2 regions of the Mesorhizobium sp. BHbdii genome follow, and region 1 is predicted to be linked to the other one. Evidence: riboswitches for the same ligand, from Rfam matches in the RefSeq annotation. Region 1 holds a riboswitch; the other holds the start of a gene.

Region 1 (9,343 bases):
ACAAGGCTTAAGGGCGAGGGGACTCATGCATGTCGCCAAACTTGTGCAGCGTGTTGGGACAACGGCATGCATGAAAACAAGGATTAAAGCGGGCCGCCTTTCAAACGCGGCGCGCTTTTAGGAGGCACGGGTCACATCGCGGCGCTGCCGGGCGGCGCAAAGAAGTCCTCCAAGGGGACCGGGCCCGCGAGCGCCATCCGGACGAAGAGTTCACCAGTGGCGCGGATACCATCCGAGCCGCGCTGGTCAAGGTTTGCCAACCCGGCAGCCAGGCCAAAGGCAATTGAGAGAGGGTACATCATGCTGATCTCCCAGATCCTCGACGAGGCAGAGACCATCCGCGTCATTGCCCGCAACGGTGGCAAGACCCGGATCATCAATGGCGCCCGCAGCGTCTATTCGCTGGCGATGGAGGCCGCGCGCACCGGCACCGGACTTGTCGCCCTCATCGAGCGCAAAGGCTTCGGTGAAGCGGTCGACCTCGATGCCGCATACAAGAAGGGGCGGCTGTTATCGCCGATCAACCATCCCGACCCGGCGCATCTCCATCTCACCGGCACCGGGCTGACGCATCTCGGCTCCGCCGCGACCCGCGATGCCATGCACAAGAAACTCGATGCCGATCGCGAAGAGCAGCTCACCGATTCCATGAAGATGTTCCGCATGGGGCTGGAGGGCGGCAAGCCCGCCAAGGGCCAGACGGGCGTGCAGCCAGAATGGTTCTACAAGGGCAACGGCACCATGGCGGTGGCGCCCGGCGCGGCACTTCTGTCGCCCGCCTTCGCCCAGGATGCCGGCGAGGAGCCGGAAGTCGCCGGCATCTATGTCATCGGCGACGACGGCGTCCCGTTCCGCGTCGGCTTCACACTGTCAAACGAGTTTTCCGACCATGTCACCGAGCGCGTGAACTATCTTTTCCTCGCGCATTCCAAGCTGCGCAACGCTTCGTTCGGGCCGGAGATCCTGATCGGCGACCTGCCCTCAGACGTCAGGGGTACCTCGCGCATCCTCCGCGACGGCAAGCTGCTGTGGGAAAAGCCGTTCCTGTCGGGCGAGGCGAACATGTCGCACACCATCGCCAATCTCGAACATCACCACTTCAAATATTCGGCCTTCCGCCAGCCGGGCGACGTTCATGTGCACATGTTCGGCACGGCGACACTGTCCTTCGCCGACGGCGTCAGGACCGAAGCCGGCGACGTGTTCGAGATCGAGGCCAAGGATTTTGGCCTGCCGCTGCGTAACCCGCTTGAAATCGAGCAACCGGTGACGGTGGCGGTGAAGGCGCTTTGATTGTGTGATCTCCCCCCTTGAGGGGGAGATGTCGCCGAAGGTGACAGAGGGGGTCGTCTCACATAAAGCGCGAACGCCGTCTTCCGTGGCGGAACGGCGTTGGCACTTTACGCGCAGCGACCCCCTCTGGCCTGCCGGCCATCTCCCCCTCAAGGGGGGAGATTGGCAGCCTCAATAAATATCGAAATCGAAATATTTGGCCTGGATCTTCTTGTAGGTGCCATCTGCGACGATCGCATCGATCGCGGCGTTGAGCTTCTCGCGCAGCGCATTGTCTTCCTTGCGCACGGCGATACCGGCTTCGGTCTCGGTGCCCTTGACGTCGCCGACCATCTTGCAGCAGCCGTCGCTCGACTTCTTCATCCAGTCCATCAGCACGAATTTGTCTGAAAGGACGGCATCGAGACGGCCGTTCATCAGGTCGGCGACCGCCTCCTCCTGGGTCGGATAGAGCTTCGCCTCGGCGCCGGCCTTGCTGTAGACATCCTGGGCATAGTCGGCCTGGGTGGTCGAAGCCTGGGCGCCGACTGTCTTGCCGGCGAGTGCGGCGGGTTCGGTCGAGGCAATATCGCTGTCCTTCATGGCCACCAGCGAAAGCGGCGTCGTATAGTATTTGTTGGTGAAGGAGACCTGCTTTTTGCGCTCCTCGGTAATGCTCATGGACGCGATGATGGCGTCGAACTTTCTGGCCTGGAGCGCCGGGATCATGCCGTCCCAGTCCTGCGTGACAAGTTCGCATTCGACCTTCATCTGAGCGCAAAGCGCATTGGCAATGTCGATGTCGAAGCCGGTGAGCTTGCCATCCGCGGTGATGGTGTTGAACGGCGGATAGGCGCCTTCGGTGGCGATCTTCAACTTTTCCTGTGCTTGCGCCGACAAGGACCCGGCAGCCATCACCAGCATGGCAGCTGTTGCTGCCGATGCGATCCATCTTGAAATCTGCATTTCTTTGTTCCCTTGGTTCAACCACCTTGATGGTTAGGCACAGCCAAGCACGGCCCGCAAGGTCAGGCAAGCACAGTCTGGTTGATCGGGGATCAGCGCGCGGCGCGGAAATGTTTGGACAGTTTCAGGCCCTGTGCCTGATAGTTCGAGCCGAGATCTGTGCCGTAGAGCGCCTGCGGCCGCTTCAGCATGTGCTCGTAGACCAGCCGTCCGACGATCTGGCCGTGGTCGAGGATGAACGGCACTTCGTGGCTGCGCACTTCGAGCACAGCTCTGCTGCCGGTGCCGCCGGCCGCCGAATGGCCGAAGCCCGGATCAAAGAAACCGGCATAGTGGACACGGAATTCGCCAACCAGCGGATCGAAGGGCGTCATTTCGGCGGCATAGAGCGGCGGCACATGCACCGCCTCCTGGCTGACGAGGATATAGAATTCATCGGGATCGAGCACCAGTTCGCCGCCGCCGCTCTTGTAGAGCGGCTCCCAGAAATCGACGACATCCTGTGCGGCGCGCTTGTCAACATCGACCAGGCCGGTGTGGTGCTTGCCGCGGTAGCCGACCAGCCCGTCCTTGTCGCCATCGAGGTCGATCGACAGTGCGATGCCGCCGCCGGAAATGTTGGGCGGCTCGGTGGCGACGAGCGTCTCGGCACGATGCAATTCGTGCAGCTCGCTTTCCGACAAAAGCGCATTGCCGGTGCGGAACCTGATCTGCGACAGCCGCGAGCCGGCACGGACGACGATCGGAAAGGTCCGCGGGCTGACTTCCAGATAGAGCGGGCCGTTGTAGCCGGCAGCGATCTTGTCGAACTCGTGGCCGCGATCGGTCATCACGCGGGTGAAGATGTCGAGCCGTCCGGTCGAGCTCTTCGGGTTGGCCGAGGCCGAAACGTTTGCCGGAAGCGCCAGGCTCTCGAGCAGCGGCACGATATAGACGCAGCCCGTCTCCAGCACCGCACCGTCGGCGAGATTGATTTCGTGCAGCTTCAGGCGGTCGAGTTTTTCAGCAACCCTGTGGTTCGGGCCGGGCAGGAAGGAGGCGCGCACCCGCCAGGCCTTGTCGCCAAGCCTAAGGTCGAGGCTGGCCGGCTGGACCTGGTCGGCATCGAGCGCGCGCGGCGATTTCAGCGCGCCCGACTGGAACAGCGCGGAAATATCCTGATCGGGAAGAATGCCTGTCTGCCGCAAAGTCTGGCTCCGCTCGAAGGCCGGGCGTGGTCTCGTTTTGTCGCAGGTTCCTGCCGCGGAACCCGCTGGTACAAACCTCTTAATCATGCCGGCAATTGACGCAAGCGCGGTGCGGGTCTAAAGGGTCGTTATCCCGTGGTGATTTGGCCGGTCGGCTTGCAGCCACGTTAAACAAGTCGCTAAAGGACCGTCGGCCGAAAGGCCATATGGACCGGTTGCGACTTTCGCGGCCGGTTTTTTTGTATTTGGGCCATTTTTGGTGTTTGGAACAAGGTGATGACGAGCAACAAGCGCAACTGGAAGCCTCAGACCGCACTCGTGCATGCGGGAACGCTGCGTTCCGGCTTCGGCGAAACCTCCGAGGCGATGTATCTCACGCAAGGCTATGTCTACGATACGGCGCAGGCGGCGGAAGCCCGCTTCAAGGGCGAGGAACCGGGCTTCATCTATTCGCGCTATGCCAATCCGACGGTCGACATGTTCGAGAAGCGCATGTGTGCGCTGGAAGGTGCCGAAGATGCTCGCGCCACCGCATCCGGCATGGCGGCGGTGACAGCGGCGTTGCTGTGCAGCGCCAAGGCCGGCGACCACATCGTGGCGGCGCGCGCGCTGTTCGGCTCCTGCCGCTGGGTGGTCGAGACGCTGGCGCCGAAATACGGCATCGAGGCGACGCTGGTCGATGGCACCGAAATCGCCAATTGGGAAAAGGCGGTCAGGCCCAACACGAAGCTGTTCTTCCTTGAAAGCCCGACCAATCCGACGCTGGAAGTCGTCGACATTGCAGCCGTCGCCTCGCTTGCCGATTCGATCGGCGCGCGGCTGATCGTCGACAATGTCTTTGCCACGCCCTTGCAGCAGAAGCCGTTGCAGCTCGGCGCCCATATCGTCGTCTATTCGGCGACCAAGCACATCGACGGCCAGGGGCGCTGCCTCGGCGGCGTCATCCTGTCGGACAAGAAATGGATCGACGAGAACCTGCACGATTATTTCCGCCACACCGGTCCCAGCCTGTCGCCGTTCAACGCCTGGACGCTGCTGAAGGGCCTGGAAACGCTGCCGCTGCGCGTGCGGCAGCAGACGGAAAGTGCCGGCCGGATCGCGGACTTCCTCGCCGAGCGGCCGGAAATCGCCCGCGTCATCTATCCCGGCCGCGCCGATCACCCGCAAGCGGCGATCGTCAAGAAGCAGATGTCGGGCGGCTCGACGCTGATCTGCCTCGACGTCAAGGGCGGCAAGCAGGCGGCCTTCGCCTTCCAGAACGCGCTCGATATCGTGCTGATCTCTAACAATCTTGGTGACGCCAAGAGCCTGATCACCCATCCGGCGACGACGACACACAAGAATCTGAGCGACGAGGCGCGCGCCGAACTCGGCATCGGGCCAGGCACGCTCAGGCTGTCCGTCGGCCTGGAGGACACCGACGACCTGCTCGAAGACATCGAGCAGGCCCTGAAAGCCGCCAGATAGGTATATGCACTGGGCGGTGTCGCTCGAATCGTCAAAATCAGGCGCGGTCAGGCGCCCGACGGGGTCTCTTCCAATTCCGCAACGGCGCTGGTGTGGATGGTCATCGTGTTGCCACGCCAGTCGACTGCACCGCTGAGCCAGCCACGCGCCCAGACAATCGGCAGGATGCAATCGCGCGCCATCATCGCCGGGATCATGCGCAGCGACAGGTGCCAGCCCTTGGCCGAGGCGAGAGCGCATTCCGGGAGGTAGGCGACTACCAGCACAGCGAGGGCGGTCGCCGACAGGCTGAAGCCGGCGCCTGCTGCCGCAACCAACGCAAGCACCAGCGGCGGCGCCGCTCCGATCAGGATCTCGGGCGCGAAGAACAGTGGGAAGGTGACGCGACGCAGGCGTGCCCAGCGGGCCTGGCGCGACCAGATTTCGCCGAGCCTGCGAAAACCGAGCGGCTGCTCAAAGGGCGACGCGACGAGATTGACGCGCAGTCCAAGCCCGTTGACCAGCTTGGTCGCGGCCGCATCCTCGGCGATCTCGGCGGCAAGCGCACGGATGCCGCCATTGGCGTCGAGCATGGGCTTGTCCCACAACATGCTCTTGCCTTGGGCAAAGCCAAGGCCGAGCGCCTCGCCGGTATATTGCCAGCGCGCCTGCAGCGTGTTGAGGAAAGCGCATTCGACCTCCGCCCAGAACCCGTCCGGCCGCGAGCCGATCGGCGTCGAGCAGACAAGGCCGGTGTCCGGCCGCCATGCCGCCATCAGATGCTGGACATAATCCCTCGGCATCAGAACGTTGGAATCGGCAAGGATGACCCAGCGGTGGCGCGCCGCCTCCCAGCCCTTCACGCAATTGTTGAGTTTCGGATTGCCGCTGATGCGGTCGTCGCCGACGAGCAGCCGGGCCGGCACGGCCGGAAAACGGGCAATCGCATCGGTGACCGGCCTGACCACCGGGTCGTCGGCATGGGCGACGCAGAAGATGAGCTCATAGCGCGGCCAGTCGAGAGAGAAGGCGCGCTCGAGCGTCTCCTCGGCAAACGGCTCGACGCCGCGCGACGGCACGATGATCGACACCGGAGGCGCCTTGCCGGCTGGCGGCGCGATCCTGCCAGGCCGCTTCAGCTTCAACGAAGCGAACAGGATGCTGGCGAGATTGGCGAGAAGCAGAGCTGTGGAAAGCAAGGCGGCTGTGACTGTCAGTTCCATCGATATCTGGTCACTCCAGAAAAGCCGGCCGCATGATAGCCGTTTTTCAACAGTTCGACAGAATGCTGAATCGCCCGGCCCTGCACACCATCATTGTCATGTGTCACTTAAATGACATTGTTCTTCGGCACCTGCGCGCAAACGAGTCGGGCAACGACGGGTAGCGCCCTGTTGACCAAACTGCGGAGAGCGTCGAAAGTTCCGTCTGCATATTGTGGAGTAGTCTATGTACAGCGCCGTTACGCGCAACATCGAAGTACAGGTCAGGCCGTTCTATCTGGAAGATCGCTCCGACCCGTCGGAGAACCGCTATGTCTGGGGCTACCAGGTGACCATCGACAACCAGTCGGATGAATTCGTACAACTTCTGTCACGCTATTGGCACATCACCGACGGCACCGGCCGGGTCGAGGAAGTGCGCGGCGCCGGCGTTGTCGGCGACCAGCCCGAACTTAACCCCGGCGACAGTTATCAATATACGTCTGGCTGCCCGCTCTCGACGCCGTCCGGCATCATGGTCGGCCACTATACGATGCGCAACAAGCGAGGCGAGACGTTCGACGTCGCCATCCCCGCGTTTTCGCTCGACCTGCCGGGCACGCGGCGCACCGTCAACTGACCAGCTAGACCTGATCCATCCCGATAGAATCGGGATGGGCTCTAACTCTTAGACCAGGACCTTTTCCGAACCGAAGGTCAGCGAAGCAAAAAACGCCTTCCACTTTTCGATGCGCGGACCTTCGGTCGGGATCATGGTCTACTGCGCCGCAGCAAACTCCGCCGGATCGAAGTCATATTGCTTCGAGCAGAATTCGCAGGCGACATGAATGCCGCCATCCTCGGTGCTGTCCCTGATCTCGTCGGCTGAGAAACCTTCGAGTATGCCGCGGATCTTCTCCCTGGAGCATGAGCACTCGTCGGCTACCGGTACGCCGCCGAAGACGCGGACGCCGTGCTCGTGGAACAGCCGGTAAAGCAACCGCTCGGCGCCGATCGTCGGGTCGATCAGTTCCGTCGGCTCGATGGTGCCAAGCAATGCCAGCAGTTCCTGCCAGGAATTGTCGGCCGGATCATGGATCTCATCGCGCGGATCGCCGTCGCCGCCTGGAAGGTCGGGCACGCGCATGCGTTCCGCCGATTGCGGCAGGAATTGCGCAAGGATGCCACCGGCACGCCATTGCTCGCGGGCACCGCCGACACCGGGCGTCAACAGCTTGGCCACCGAGAGTCTGAGGTCGGTCGGGATCTGTTCCGACTGGCGAAAATAGGTGCGCGCGGCCTCCTCCAGTGTCTCGCCGTCGAGCTGGACGATGCCCTGATAGCGCTGCGTGTGGGCACCCTGGTCGATGGTCAGCGCCAGGACACCGCTGCCGAGCAGCGTCTGCTGCGAGGTCTCGCCGGCAGATGTCAGTGCCTCCAGCCGGTCGGCGTCGAAGCGCGCATAGGCGCGCAGCGCCTGCGGCGTGGAAAAATCCGCCACCAGCATATCGACCGGCCCGTCCGTGCGGGTCTGCAGGATGAACTTGCCTTCGAACTTGAGCGAGGTGCCGAGCAGCACTGTCAGCACGCAAGCTTCCGCCAGCAAGCGCGCGACCGGCTGGGGGTAGTCATGACGGCTGAGGATCGCGTCGAGCATCGGCCCGAGCTGGACGGTGCGGCCGCGCACGTCGAGCGGGCCGACCTCGAAGGGCACGACATGATCGTCGCCGGCGTAGCCGAATTCGCCGAGTTTGGGTTGATGTTCAGCCAATTGATGAGTTTCCAACATGACAAAGCTCCGGGGCGCGGCCATGCCGCCCTCCGGGGCGCATGCGTCGAAACGCGCTCGATTTGCGTGATGCGGCTGAGATAGGCATCACGTACTTCCGGATCAAGGCGGTCCGGATCAAGCGCCCAGACACCAGGCCAAAACCGCCTTCTGGGCGTGGAGCCGGTTCTCGGCCTCATCGAACACCACCGAATGTGGCCCGTCGATGACCTCGTCGGTGACCTCCTCACCGCGATGCGCCGGCAGGCAGTGCATGAACAATGCGTCGGGCTTTGCCTTCGCCATCAGCGCCGCATTGACCTGATAGGGTGAGAAGACGTTGTGGCCGCGAGCACGGTGCTCCTGGCCCATCGACACCCAGCAGTCGGTGACGACGCAGTCGGCCTCGTGGACCGCCTCCTCGGGCGAGCGGGTGAAGTTCAACTTGCCGCCATGCGCCATCGACCAGTCGACATGCTTCTGCGCCGGCTCGCTGCCTTCCGGCACGGCTACGTTGAGATTGAAGCGGAACCGCGCCGAGGCCTCCAGCAGCGAATGCAGCACGTTGTTGCCGTCGCCGGTCCAGGCGATGGTCTTGCCGGCGACCGGACCGCGATGCTCCTCGAAAGTCATGATGTCGGCCATCAGCTGACACGGATGGGTATCGTCGGTCAGCCCGTTGATGACGGGAACGGTGGCGTTCTCGGTCAGCTCCAGCAGCCGGTCATGCGATGTGGTTCGGATCATGATCGCATCGACATAGCGCGACAGCACCTTGGCCGTGTCGGCGATGGTTTCGGAGCGGCCGAGCTGCATCTCGGTGCCGGTCAGCATGATGGTCTCGCCGCCGAGTTGGCGCATGCCGACGTCGAAGGACACGCGCGTGCGCGTCGACGGCTTGTCGAAGATCATCGCCAGCACCTTACCTTCGAGCGGTTTTGTCCGCTCGCCAGCCTTGAGCCTTGCCTTTCGCACGACGGCATCGTCCAGCATGAAGCGCAGATCGCCCTCGGAAACGGCGGAAAGATCGGTGAAATGGCGAAGGCTCATTTGGGGTCTTTCGACTGTTACTTCGCGGCAGCCGCGGCTATGGCATCGGCCAGGCCTCTGGCGCCGGCGCGGATGCGGTCGAGCGCTTCATGGATCTCGGCGTCGGAGACGGTGAGCGGCGGCAGCAGGCGAAGGACGTTGTCACCGGCCGGAACCGCCAGCAGATGCTGGTCGCGCAACGCCATATTCACCTTGGTGTTGGGTGCGGCGCATTTCAGGCCGAGCATCAAGCCGGTGCCCCTGATGTCTTCGATGATATCAGGAAATTCGTCGGCGACACCCGCCAGCCCCTGCTTTAGCAGCAGCGCCTTGCGCTGGACATCCTCCAGGAAGCCCTCCTCCAGCACCACGTCGAGCACGGCGTTGCCGACCGCCATCGCCAGCGGATTGCCGCCGAAAGTGGTGCCGTGCACGCCGGCGGTCATGCCGACGGCCGCCTCGTCGGTGGCGAG
Region 2 (9,343 bases), on a different contig from region 1:
GGCCATTGGCGTCAAGCGCGGTTGCCCTTTCCACCGTTGCGCCGAGCTCCTCGCAGAGATTGACGAAGTCGCGGATGGTGCAGAAATGGATGTTGGGTGTGTCGTACCAGGAATAGGGCAGGTCCTTGGTCACCGGCATCCGCCCTTCGAGGAACAGCGAAAGGCGCACCCGCCAGTGGCCGAAATTGGGGAAGGAGACGATGGCGTGTTTGCCGATCCTGAGCAATTCGTCGAGCACCAGCTTCGGGTTGCGGGTCGCCTGCAAGGTTTGGGACAGGACGACGAAATCGAAACCCTTGTCGGGATAGAATTTGAGGTCCTTGTCGGCGTCGCCCTGGATGACGGACAGGCCGCGCGCCACGCATTCGTTGACGCCGCGCTGCGACAGTTCCATCCCGCGGCCGTCGACCTGCTTCGTCGCCTGCAGCAATTCGAGCAGCAGGCCATCGCCGGAACCGACGTCCAGCACCCGCGACTGCGGCGGGATGAGATCGGCGACGACTTCGAGGTCGACGCGCTGGGCGTGGTTGACACTCATGATCTCGCCTTTTGCCTGGCGCATGATCCTGATCCGAAAAGTCTGCAACTTTTCGGGGTCATGCGCTGATGCCTGGCGCATGATGCCGGTCCGAAAAGTCTGCAACTTTTCGGGGTCATGCGCTGATGCCTGGCGCATGATGCCGGTCCGGAAAGCCTGCAATCTTCAGGGGTCATGCGCTGAGCCCCCTGGCGCGGGCCGCCGAGGCGATGAAGCCGTTGATGGCCGCGAACAGCTCCGGCTCGTCGAGCAGGAAGGCGTCGTGGCCGCGATCGGTCTCGATCTCGACGAAGGACACCGAGGCGCCGGCCGCGTTCAGCGCGTGAACGACCGAGCGGCTCTCCTCGGTCGGGAACAGCCAGTCGCTGGTGAAGGAGACCAGGCAGAAACGGGTCCTGGTGCCGGCAAAGGCGTCGGCCAGCCGGCTGCCATGGTCGGCGGCGAGGTCGAAATAGTCCATTGCCCGGGTCATGTAGAGATAGGAGTTGGCGTCGAAACGGTCGACGAAGGTCATGCCCTGATGGCGCAGATAGCTCTCAATCTGGAAGTCGGCGTCGAAACCGAAGGTGAGCGCTTCACGGTCCTGCAAATTGCGGCCAAACTTCCGGTGCAGGGCCGCTTCAGACAGGTAGGTGATGTGAGCGGCCATGCGCGCCACGGCCAGTCCCTTTTCCGGGCGCTTGCCCTGCTCGAAATATTTGCCGCCATGCCAGTCCGGATCGGCCATCACCGCTTGCCGGCCGACCTCATGGAAGGCGATGTTCTGCGAGGAATGGCGCGCGCCGGTGGCGATCGGCAGCGCTGAGAAAACGCGCTCCGGATAGCTCGACGCCCATTGCAGTACCTGCATGCCGCCCATCGAGCCGCCGAGCACTGAGAACAGTTTTTCGATGCCGAAATGGTCGACCAGCATCAACTGCGCCCGCACCATGTCGCGGATGGTGATGATCGGCAGGTCGAGCCCGTAGGGCTTGCCGGTGGCTGGATTGGTCGAGGCGGGGCCGGTCGAGCCGAGACAGCCGCCGATGACGTTTGAGCAGATTACGAAGAAGCGGCTGGTGTCGATGATCTTGCCGGGGCCGATCAGCACTTCCCACCAGCCCGGCTTGCCGGTCACCGGATTGGTGCTGGCGACATGCTGGTCGCCGGTCAGCGCATGGCAGACGAGGATGGCGTTGGAGCGGGCGTCGTTGAGCGTGCCGTAGGTCTTGTATGCGATCTGGAACGGTGACAGCAGCGTGCCGGCGTCGAGCTTGAGCGGCTTGTCGGCACCGAAACGCAACACCGGGCTTGACGGTTGGTCGGCCTCGTTGTTGGTTCTTTTAGTGCGCAGCGCGACCATCGCATCCTCTTATATTACCCATCGCGCTTTCCGAAAATCGATTCCGATTTTCGGGCGATGCGGTTGTCCGGCCGGCAACGGACAACAAAAACCGGCATTGCCTTCGCAAAGCCGGTTACAGAATGCAAACGGCCCTTTAGCGAGTTGTTTAACGTGGCTGCAAGCCGACCGGCCAAATCACCACGGGATTTCGCCTTTCTTCTAGGACCGCCGCGCCTCGGCGTCAACGGCCAGTCGCTCACCCATAATTGACGCTCTCGACATTCCGGGCCACGGCTTGTATTTCCGCTGCGGCTTCCCGGGCGGAAACGTTCTCGACGGATTTTTGCAATATGAACCAGCCATCGGATCAGGCACGTCCAACGCCCCGCGCGGGGATCATGGACATAGAAGCCTATGTGCCGGGCAAGAGCACGGCGCCGGCCGGCGTTGCCAAGATCCATAAATTGTCGTCGAACGAGAACCCGCTCGGCCCCTCTCCGAAGGCTATAGAGGCCGCGCGCGACGTCGCAGCCAAACTCGACATATATCCCGACGGCACCGCCAGGCGCCTGCGGGAGGCGATCGCCGAGGTGCATGGCCTCAACCCGGCGAACATCGTCTGTTCCAATGGTTCCGACGAGATTCTGGGCCTGCTTGCGCAGACCTATCTCGCGCCCGGCGATGAAGCCGTTATCACCGAACACGGCTTCATGGTCTACAAGATCTACATCCAGTCGGCTGGCGCTGTCCCGGTGTCTGTCAAGGAAAGCAATGAGCGCGCCGACGTCGATGCGATCCTCGCCGCCGTAACGCCGCGGACCAGAATCATCTTCCTCGCCAATCCGAACAACCCGACCGGCACCTATTTGCCGTTCCTGGAGGTGCGCCGCTTGCATGCCGGCCTGCCTCGAAATGTGCTTCTGGTGCTGGATGGCGCCTATGCCGAATATGTCCGCCGCAAGGACTATGAAGCCGGCGTCGAACTGGTGGCTGGCGCGGAAAACGTGGTCATGACCCGCACCTTCTCCAAGCTCGGCCTCGGCGGCGCGCGGATCGGCTGGATGTACGCGCCGATGCATATCATCGACGCGATTAACCGCGTGCGAGGTCCCTTCAACGTCAACGCGACGGCGATCGAGGCCGGCATTGCCGCGATCCGCGACCGCGCCCATGTCGAGCGCAGCGTGGCGCATAACGAGACCTGGCTGCGATGGGTGAGCGAGGAGTTGACCAAGCTCGGACTGCGGGTGACGCCGAGCGTCGGCAATTTCGTGCTCATCCACTTTCCCGAGGACCAAAAGCATTCGGCGGCGGCTGCGGACGACTACCTCTCAGCGCGCGGCTACATATTGCGGCGCGTTTCCGGCTACGGCTTCCCGAATGCACTGCGCATGAGCATCGGCACCGAAGAGGCCAATCGCGGTGTTGTCGCCGCGCTCACGACATTTCTGAAAAGCTGAGACAATGACATCACCGATGTTCGAAAAGATCGCGCTGGTCGGCATCGGCCTGATCGGCTCGTCGCTGGCCCGTATCATCCGCCGCGAAGGTCTTGCCCGCCACGTCGCTATCTCGACACGCAGCGAAACGACGCTGGCACGGGCAAGCGAACTCGGTCTCGGCTCCTCCTACACGGTGGACGCGAAAGAGGCGGTCCGCGATGCAGACCTGGTCATCGTTTCGGTGCCGGTCGGCGCTTCGGGCGAGGTCGCCGAGGAAATCGCACCGGCGCTGAAGCAGGGCGCCATCCTCACCGATGTCGGCTCGACCAAGGCGTCGGTCATCGCGCAGATGCAGCCGCATGTGCCTGATGGTGTGCATTTCATTCCCGGCCATCCGTTGGCGGGCACCGAAAAATCGGGTCCGGATGCAGGCTTTGCCGAACTGTTCGAGAATCGCTGGTGCATTTTCACGCCGTTGCCCGGCACCGATCCCGAGGCGCTGGAAAGACTCTCGGAATTCTGGCGCCGCTGCGGCTCCAACATCGATACGATGGATCCCCAGCATCACGACATGACACTGGCCATCGTCTCGCATCTGCCGCACATCATTGCCTACAACATTGTCGGCACCGCAGACGACCTGGAGTCGGTGACCAAGTCCGAGGTCATCAAATATTCGGCCTCCGGCTTTCGCGACTTCACGCGCCTTGCCGCTTCCGACCCGACCATGTGGCGGGATGTCTGCCTGCACAACAAGGATGCCATCCTCGAAATGCTGGCGCGGTTCTCGGAAGATCTGGCCTCGCTGCAGCGGGCGATCCGCTGGGGCGACGGCGAAAAGCTGTTCGACCTGTTCACCCGCACCCGCGCCGTCCGCCGTTCGATCATCGAGGCCGGCCAGGACATCGATGTGCCGGACTTTGGCCGGCAGGCGGTCGAGCACCCATCCAAGGGATAGAGCATCGGACCCAAAAGTGGGTACTTGTTTTGGGAAATCCGATGCTCAAACAAAAGGCAGAGCGGCGGTACGATTCGATTTGAAGCCCGCCGCTGTCTCAGGCCGGCCAATGAGCCGCCATCATCGCCAGTGTCTCGGCCCTGTCCGGCGCGCCCAGCCTGCCGCCGAAGCGCAGGCATTTGAGCGCGGCGGCGGCGCTGGCAAACCGCAATGTCTGTTCGATCGGCATCGCCTCCGCCAGCCCGACGGCAAAGGCGCCGTGAAACACGTCGCCAGCGGCAAGCGTGTCCACTGCCTTGATCCTTGGCGCCGCGACATGGCGCACGGACGCGACCGAGCGGTCGAACCACCAGCTTCCCGCCGAGCCGCCCGTCACCGCTACGAATGCATCAGTGCGTCCGGCCAACGCTTCACAGGCCTCTTGCGGGCCTTGCTCCTCGCCGCAGAGGATGAATGCCGCTGGCTCCGACGCGACGATGTGCGAGGCGAGTGGAAACAGGCGTTCCAGCACGTCCCGTGGCGCGGTGTCGGCGTCCAGTATGGCTGGACGGCCGATTGAGCGCGCCGCCGCCATGGCCAGAGCTGCTGCGCCCGGCCAGCGCACATCGACCATGACGGCGTCGAATGCGGTGAGGTCTTCAGAGGGGAGCGCCTCGGGGTCGGCCTGGGCGAGCTTGTCATAAAAAGGAACGATGATGCGCTCGCCATGCGTATCGACCAAAATGGCCGACAGTGCCGAACGCGCGCCGGTGACGCGCCGGACAAAGCTGCAATCGACGCCTTCGGCCTCGATCCCGGCGACCAGCTGATCGCCGACGGAGTCGTCTCCCGCGCTCGCCCACAGCGATACGTCCGCGCCGAGGCGGCGTGCGGCGCAGGCCGCGCTCGAAGCCATGCCCGAGGCGATCTGGACGCCGTCGGCCGCGATGAACTTGCCCTGACGTGTCGGAAGCGTGTCGACGCGTAGGATCGTGTCGAGCGTCAGCGCGCCAACACTCAGGAGCTTCACCGGGCGGTTCATCTATCTTCCTGTTTGACCATGTTCTTTTCCGAACTGGAGGTTCGCAATCTTGGTCTAATCGACCGGCTTGATCCTGCCCAGCGGGATAAAACCGAGCGAGGCCTTGCCCTTGACGACCTTGAGCGGCATCGACGGTTCGTTGCCTAGCAGCGCCAGCCCGGCAAAGCCTGTTTTGATCTGGCTCTTCTGCTCGGGAATGGCCTTGCCGAGGATTGCCGCCACCGCCTTCGGATCGCTAAGCTTGATCATCAAATCGGCGTCGATCAGCCCATCGGCATCGACCGAAACCGGTCCGGAAATGGTGATACGCGCAGTTCCCGACGACAGATCGAGCTTGCCGATATCGACCGCCTGGCCGCGCAGGCTCTTTGTTTGTGTCTTGATCAGCGCCACGCCGTTCTTCAGCGTCACGTCGCCGCTGCCGTCGAGCGGCGGCAGCACGCGACCATCAATGGCATCGGGGTCGATTTCGAGATCGGTAAAACTCCCGGCATAGTCGATGTCCTGGCCGTTCGGACGCAATTGTCCGGCCGCTGTCCCGGCGCTGAACAGCTCGACCGGGTCTGTGCCATCCGCCGGATCGGTCTGGGCAGACAGGCTCTCCACCTCCAGTGAAACGCGCCGGGGCAGAGGCCAGGACAGTTTCACGTTCGCTCGCAGAGTATCCCAGTCGATCCATAGCGGCGCCATCCCCGGCACGGAGGTCCTGAGCGGCCCCCGCAGGTCGGCGCCAGGCGACGGGATCTGGGTGATGTGCGTAGCCGCGTTGAGGCTGCCGAGCGAGGCGGCGACGTTCCTTGTGTCGTCCTGGTAGGCCAGACTGTCGCAGGAAACGGCAAAGCTCAAGGGATAGCCGCTGACCGTGAGATTGGTGCAGTCCGCCTCGATGCCATTGCCGTTGAGCTCGGCCACCGCTTTGCCGGCTTCGCTCTTGACCTTGTCTGCCAGGTAGAACCAGCCGGCGCTGTAGAGGCCGAACAGTACGACGATGAAAGCGCCGAGCCAGAGCAGCCGGCGGAGAAAATTCGGCGGGCGTTCGTCATTTGACGTCATGCTGCGGCTCTTCGTTGGCGCGTGTTGCAGAGGGGACTGTCGTTTCCGGCAACATCAGATAGACGGAGGAGGATCGAAAAACACCGATTCCAGTGCGGTGCTGCAACAGGCTTGGCGATATGGGCGATTTTTGGGTTTTTGGCTACGGTTCGCTGATCTGGCGGCCGGGATTTGCGCATATCGAGACGCGGCGCGCCCGCCTCCACGGCTACCGCCGCTCGCTGTGCGTCTACTCCTTCGTGCATCGCGGCACGCGCGAACGGCCCGGCCTGGTGCTCGGCCTCGACCGTGGCGGCTCCTGCATCGGGCTGGCCTTCCGCGTCCCCGGCGATCTGCGCAACGAGGTCATCACCTATCTGCGCGAGCGCGAGCTGGTCACCAATGTCTATCTCGAGCGCATGCTTAGCATTCGCCTCGACAATGGCGATAAGGGTGGCGGCGATAAGGGTGGCGGCGATAAGGGTGGCGGCGAGACGGACGGGGGCGAGACGGTCTCGGCTGTCGCCTATGTCGTCGACCGTACCCACGAGCAATATGCCGGTGCGCTCGATGCGGCCGATGCGGCGACCGTCGTTCGCGGCGCCGTCGGCCAGTCGGGAAAGAACGAGGACTACGTGCTCAGCACGCTGGAGCACCTCGAAGCGCTGGGGATCCGCGACCACTGGCTGGAAGAAGTGGCGAAACGGATCGGGTCGTGATCTTCTTTCGTTGTTTGACCATGATCTTTCCGAAAACCGGTTCCACTTTTTGCTTCGCTGACCTTCGGTTCGGGATCATGATCCGGGCTAGATCCTGAGAATCTGCTTTCCGAGATCGGCGCGATCCAGGCTGTTTGCCACGGCGAGCTCGAACTGCGCCAGCGGATGGATGCCGCCGACAGAGATATGGAAATCGGGTTGGCCGAAGATGTCAACAATCTCGCGCAACACCGGCCGGTCGGCTTCGACAGGCGGCGAAAAGAAGTAGCGGTAGATATTTGCCCTGATCTCGACGCCGCTCAGCAGCACGTCGAAATTGTGCAGTTCGAAACGCTCGGTGCTCATGCCGCCATTGATGACCATCTGCCCGCCCATCGCGAGGGTGCGTATCAATTCGCCACTGGCGGGTCCGCCGACATTATCGATGATCCCGTTCAACCCGGCGCCGCCGGTCATGTCCATGACCGCTTCCCTGATGCCGACCTTCAAATCCGACAGATCGAGGGTGGCGGTGGCACCAAGCCGCTTCAGGTCCAGCCTGTCGTGAGAGCGTCGCACGAGCGCGATCACGTTGATGCCGCGCCGTTTGGCGAACTGCATCACCATCGTCGAAACCGATGAATAGCCGGCCGTGACGGCCAGCCACTGTCCAGGCTGCACACGGGAATCCGCCAGCAGGTCCCAGGCGGTAATGGGGTTCACCATCTGTCCGGCGCGTTCGAGCGGATAGTCCGCAGGTAGCGGGATCAGCCATTCGGCCGGAACGGCCGCATATTCGGCCCAGCTATTGTAGTAGCTGAACGCGACAAGCGTGCCCGGTTTCAAAGCGACGTTCGCGCCCACGGCATCGATAATGCCGGCGCCATGATTTCCGGCGATCTGGTGGGGAAAATGCGGCTTCTTCGGTTCGGGATAGAGGTTCTGGATGAACAGGAAGTCGCCAGGGTTGACCGAGGCGGAAACCATCCTGACCAGCACCTCGCCGTCGCCAATTCGCGGCATGGGTACGTCGTGCAGATAGAGCACGTCCCGCGGCGAGCCGATTGCGTCAAACACGATTGCTTTCATCTCGGCCTCCAATAACGGGCGATCTGGTCATGCAATCTGGACGCGGCCAGATCGCAGGCACCGATGTGCATCGGTGTCGCGCAACCTAAGCCCGCTGGCAAAAATCGGAATTGGCAGATTTGACAGTCTATGTGCTAAACTTGCCATAACTGTTCAAAAGGAGGCATCTTGGACAATCGTTCCGTCCACGCCGTGATCTGGCTGCCGTCGACCTTTTATTCGGCCGTCGCCGCGACACTTGTCGAAATGTTCGAGCTGGTGAACACAATTCGCGGCGCGCCGGCGATTTCCTTCGAATTCGTGGCGCGGCAGGCCGACGCCACGACGACGCCCGGGATTTCCTTCCATACCAGACGCGAACCCTCGCAGCGCATGGACCTGCTGATCCTGCTGGCCATGCCCGGCATGCAAATCCCGGAGCTTGTTGCCGCGCTGGAGGAAGAGAGCCGCCACGCCGCGCCGCTTATCGCAAGCGCGCAACGCGACGGCGCCATCATCGCCGCGCATTGCGGGGCCGGTTACTTCCTGGCAGACGCCGGTCTTCTCGACAGAAAGCGCGCGACGATCTCCTGGTGGCTGAAGACCGATGCCCAGCGCCGCTTTCCGAAGGTGCGTTGGGACGCTTCACGTGTGCTGATCGGGGACGGACGAATCTACACTTGCGGCGGCGGTTTTTCAGGCTTGGAGCTCGGCAAGGCGCTTCTGCGGGATCTTGGCTTCGCCAGGGAGGAACGCCTGGTTCGCAAATTGCTGGTGCTGCCACCGTCGCGGCAGATCCAGACACCCTACGAGTTCCCGCTCACCGATCTGCTGCCCACGCAAGAGCCGTTCCGCGACCGGCTCGAAACCTTGTCCAGAAAACAGCTTGGAGCGCTCGACGTTGCCTTCCTTGGAGCGCAACTCGGCCTGTCGCCGCGAACGCTGGCGCGCCGGTTTTCCGATGAATTGCACACCACTCCTGGCCGATGGATTCAAGACCGGCGCCTTGAGGCCGCGAAAACACTTCTTGAAAGCACCAAACTCGGCATTTCGGAAATATGTTACCAGGTCGGATACCGGGATACGGCCTCATTCAGCCGGCTTTTCAACCGCGTGGTCGGACTGCCGCCTGGTGAATACCGGCGCCAAAGCCAGTAGACATTTGGAGCGCGGCGAGTCGCGCCTTTGTGAAGCGCTGGTCCATCGGAAAAGACAGCCGGGCCTTTGACCTCGGCGCGGTGAGACCTAGTTAAGCCCGGGCT

What was found. A riboswitch is a leader RNA that binds a small molecule or an ion and turns the genes downstream of it on or off. The one in region 1 is predicted to bind S-adenosylmethionine.
Region 2: it holds a riboswitch for S-adenosylmethionine, as region 1 does, so the genes downstream of both, metX (homoserine O-acetyltransferase MetX) here and ACWTU8_RS21755 (O-succinylhomoserine sulfhydrylase) in region 1, are expected to answer to the same signal.

Annotation. Positions count from the first base shown of each region.
Region 1 covers NZ_JBSPKX010000004.1:229,803-239,145, reverse strand. The annotation lists gene mmsB (multiple monosaccharide ABC transporter permease) at 1-11, shown strand, start outside; gene ACWTU8_RS21775 (hypothetical protein) at 132-302, opposite strand; gene araD1 (AraD1 family protein) at 301-1,293, shown strand; gene ACWTU8_RS21765 (ABC transporter substrate-binding protein) at 1,465-2,238, opposite strand; gene ACWTU8_RS21760 (2'-deoxycytidine 5'-triphosphate deaminase) at 2,331-3,425, opposite strand; SAM riboswitch at 3,551-3,628, shown strand; gene ACWTU8_RS21755 (O-succinylhomoserine sulfhydrylase) at 3,702-4,892, shown strand; gene ACWTU8_RS21750 (ceramide glucosyltransferase) at 4,940-6,094, opposite strand; gene apaG (Co2+/Mg2+ efflux protein ApaG) at 6,321-6,713, shown strand; gene ACWTU8_RS21740 (Hsp33 family molecular chaperone) at 6,852-7,886, opposite strand; gene argF (ornithine carbamoyltransferase) at 7,980-8,891, opposite strand; gene ACWTU8_RS21730 (acetylornithine transaminase) at 8,909-9,343, opposite strand, start outside.
Region 2 covers NZ_JBSPKX010000005.1:78,736-88,078, reverse strand. The annotation lists gene metW (methionine biosynthesis protein MetW) at 1-538, opposite strand, end outside; gene metX (homoserine O-acetyltransferase MetX) at 711-1,880, opposite strand; SAM riboswitch at 1,997-2,074, opposite strand; gene hisC (histidinol-phosphate transaminase) at 2,213-3,322, shown strand; gene ACWTU8_RS23845 (prephenate/arogenate dehydrogenase family protein) at 3,327-4,262, shown strand; gene ACWTU8_RS23840 (sugar kinase) at 4,360-5,283, opposite strand; gene ACWTU8_RS23835 (DUF2125 domain-containing protein) at 5,338-6,336, opposite strand; gene ACWTU8_RS23830 (gamma-glutamylcyclotransferase) at 6,456-7,034, shown strand; gene ACWTU8_RS23825 (quinone oxidoreductase family protein) at 7,122-8,102, opposite strand; gene ACWTU8_RS23820 (GlxA family transcriptional regulator) at 8,271-9,239, shown strand.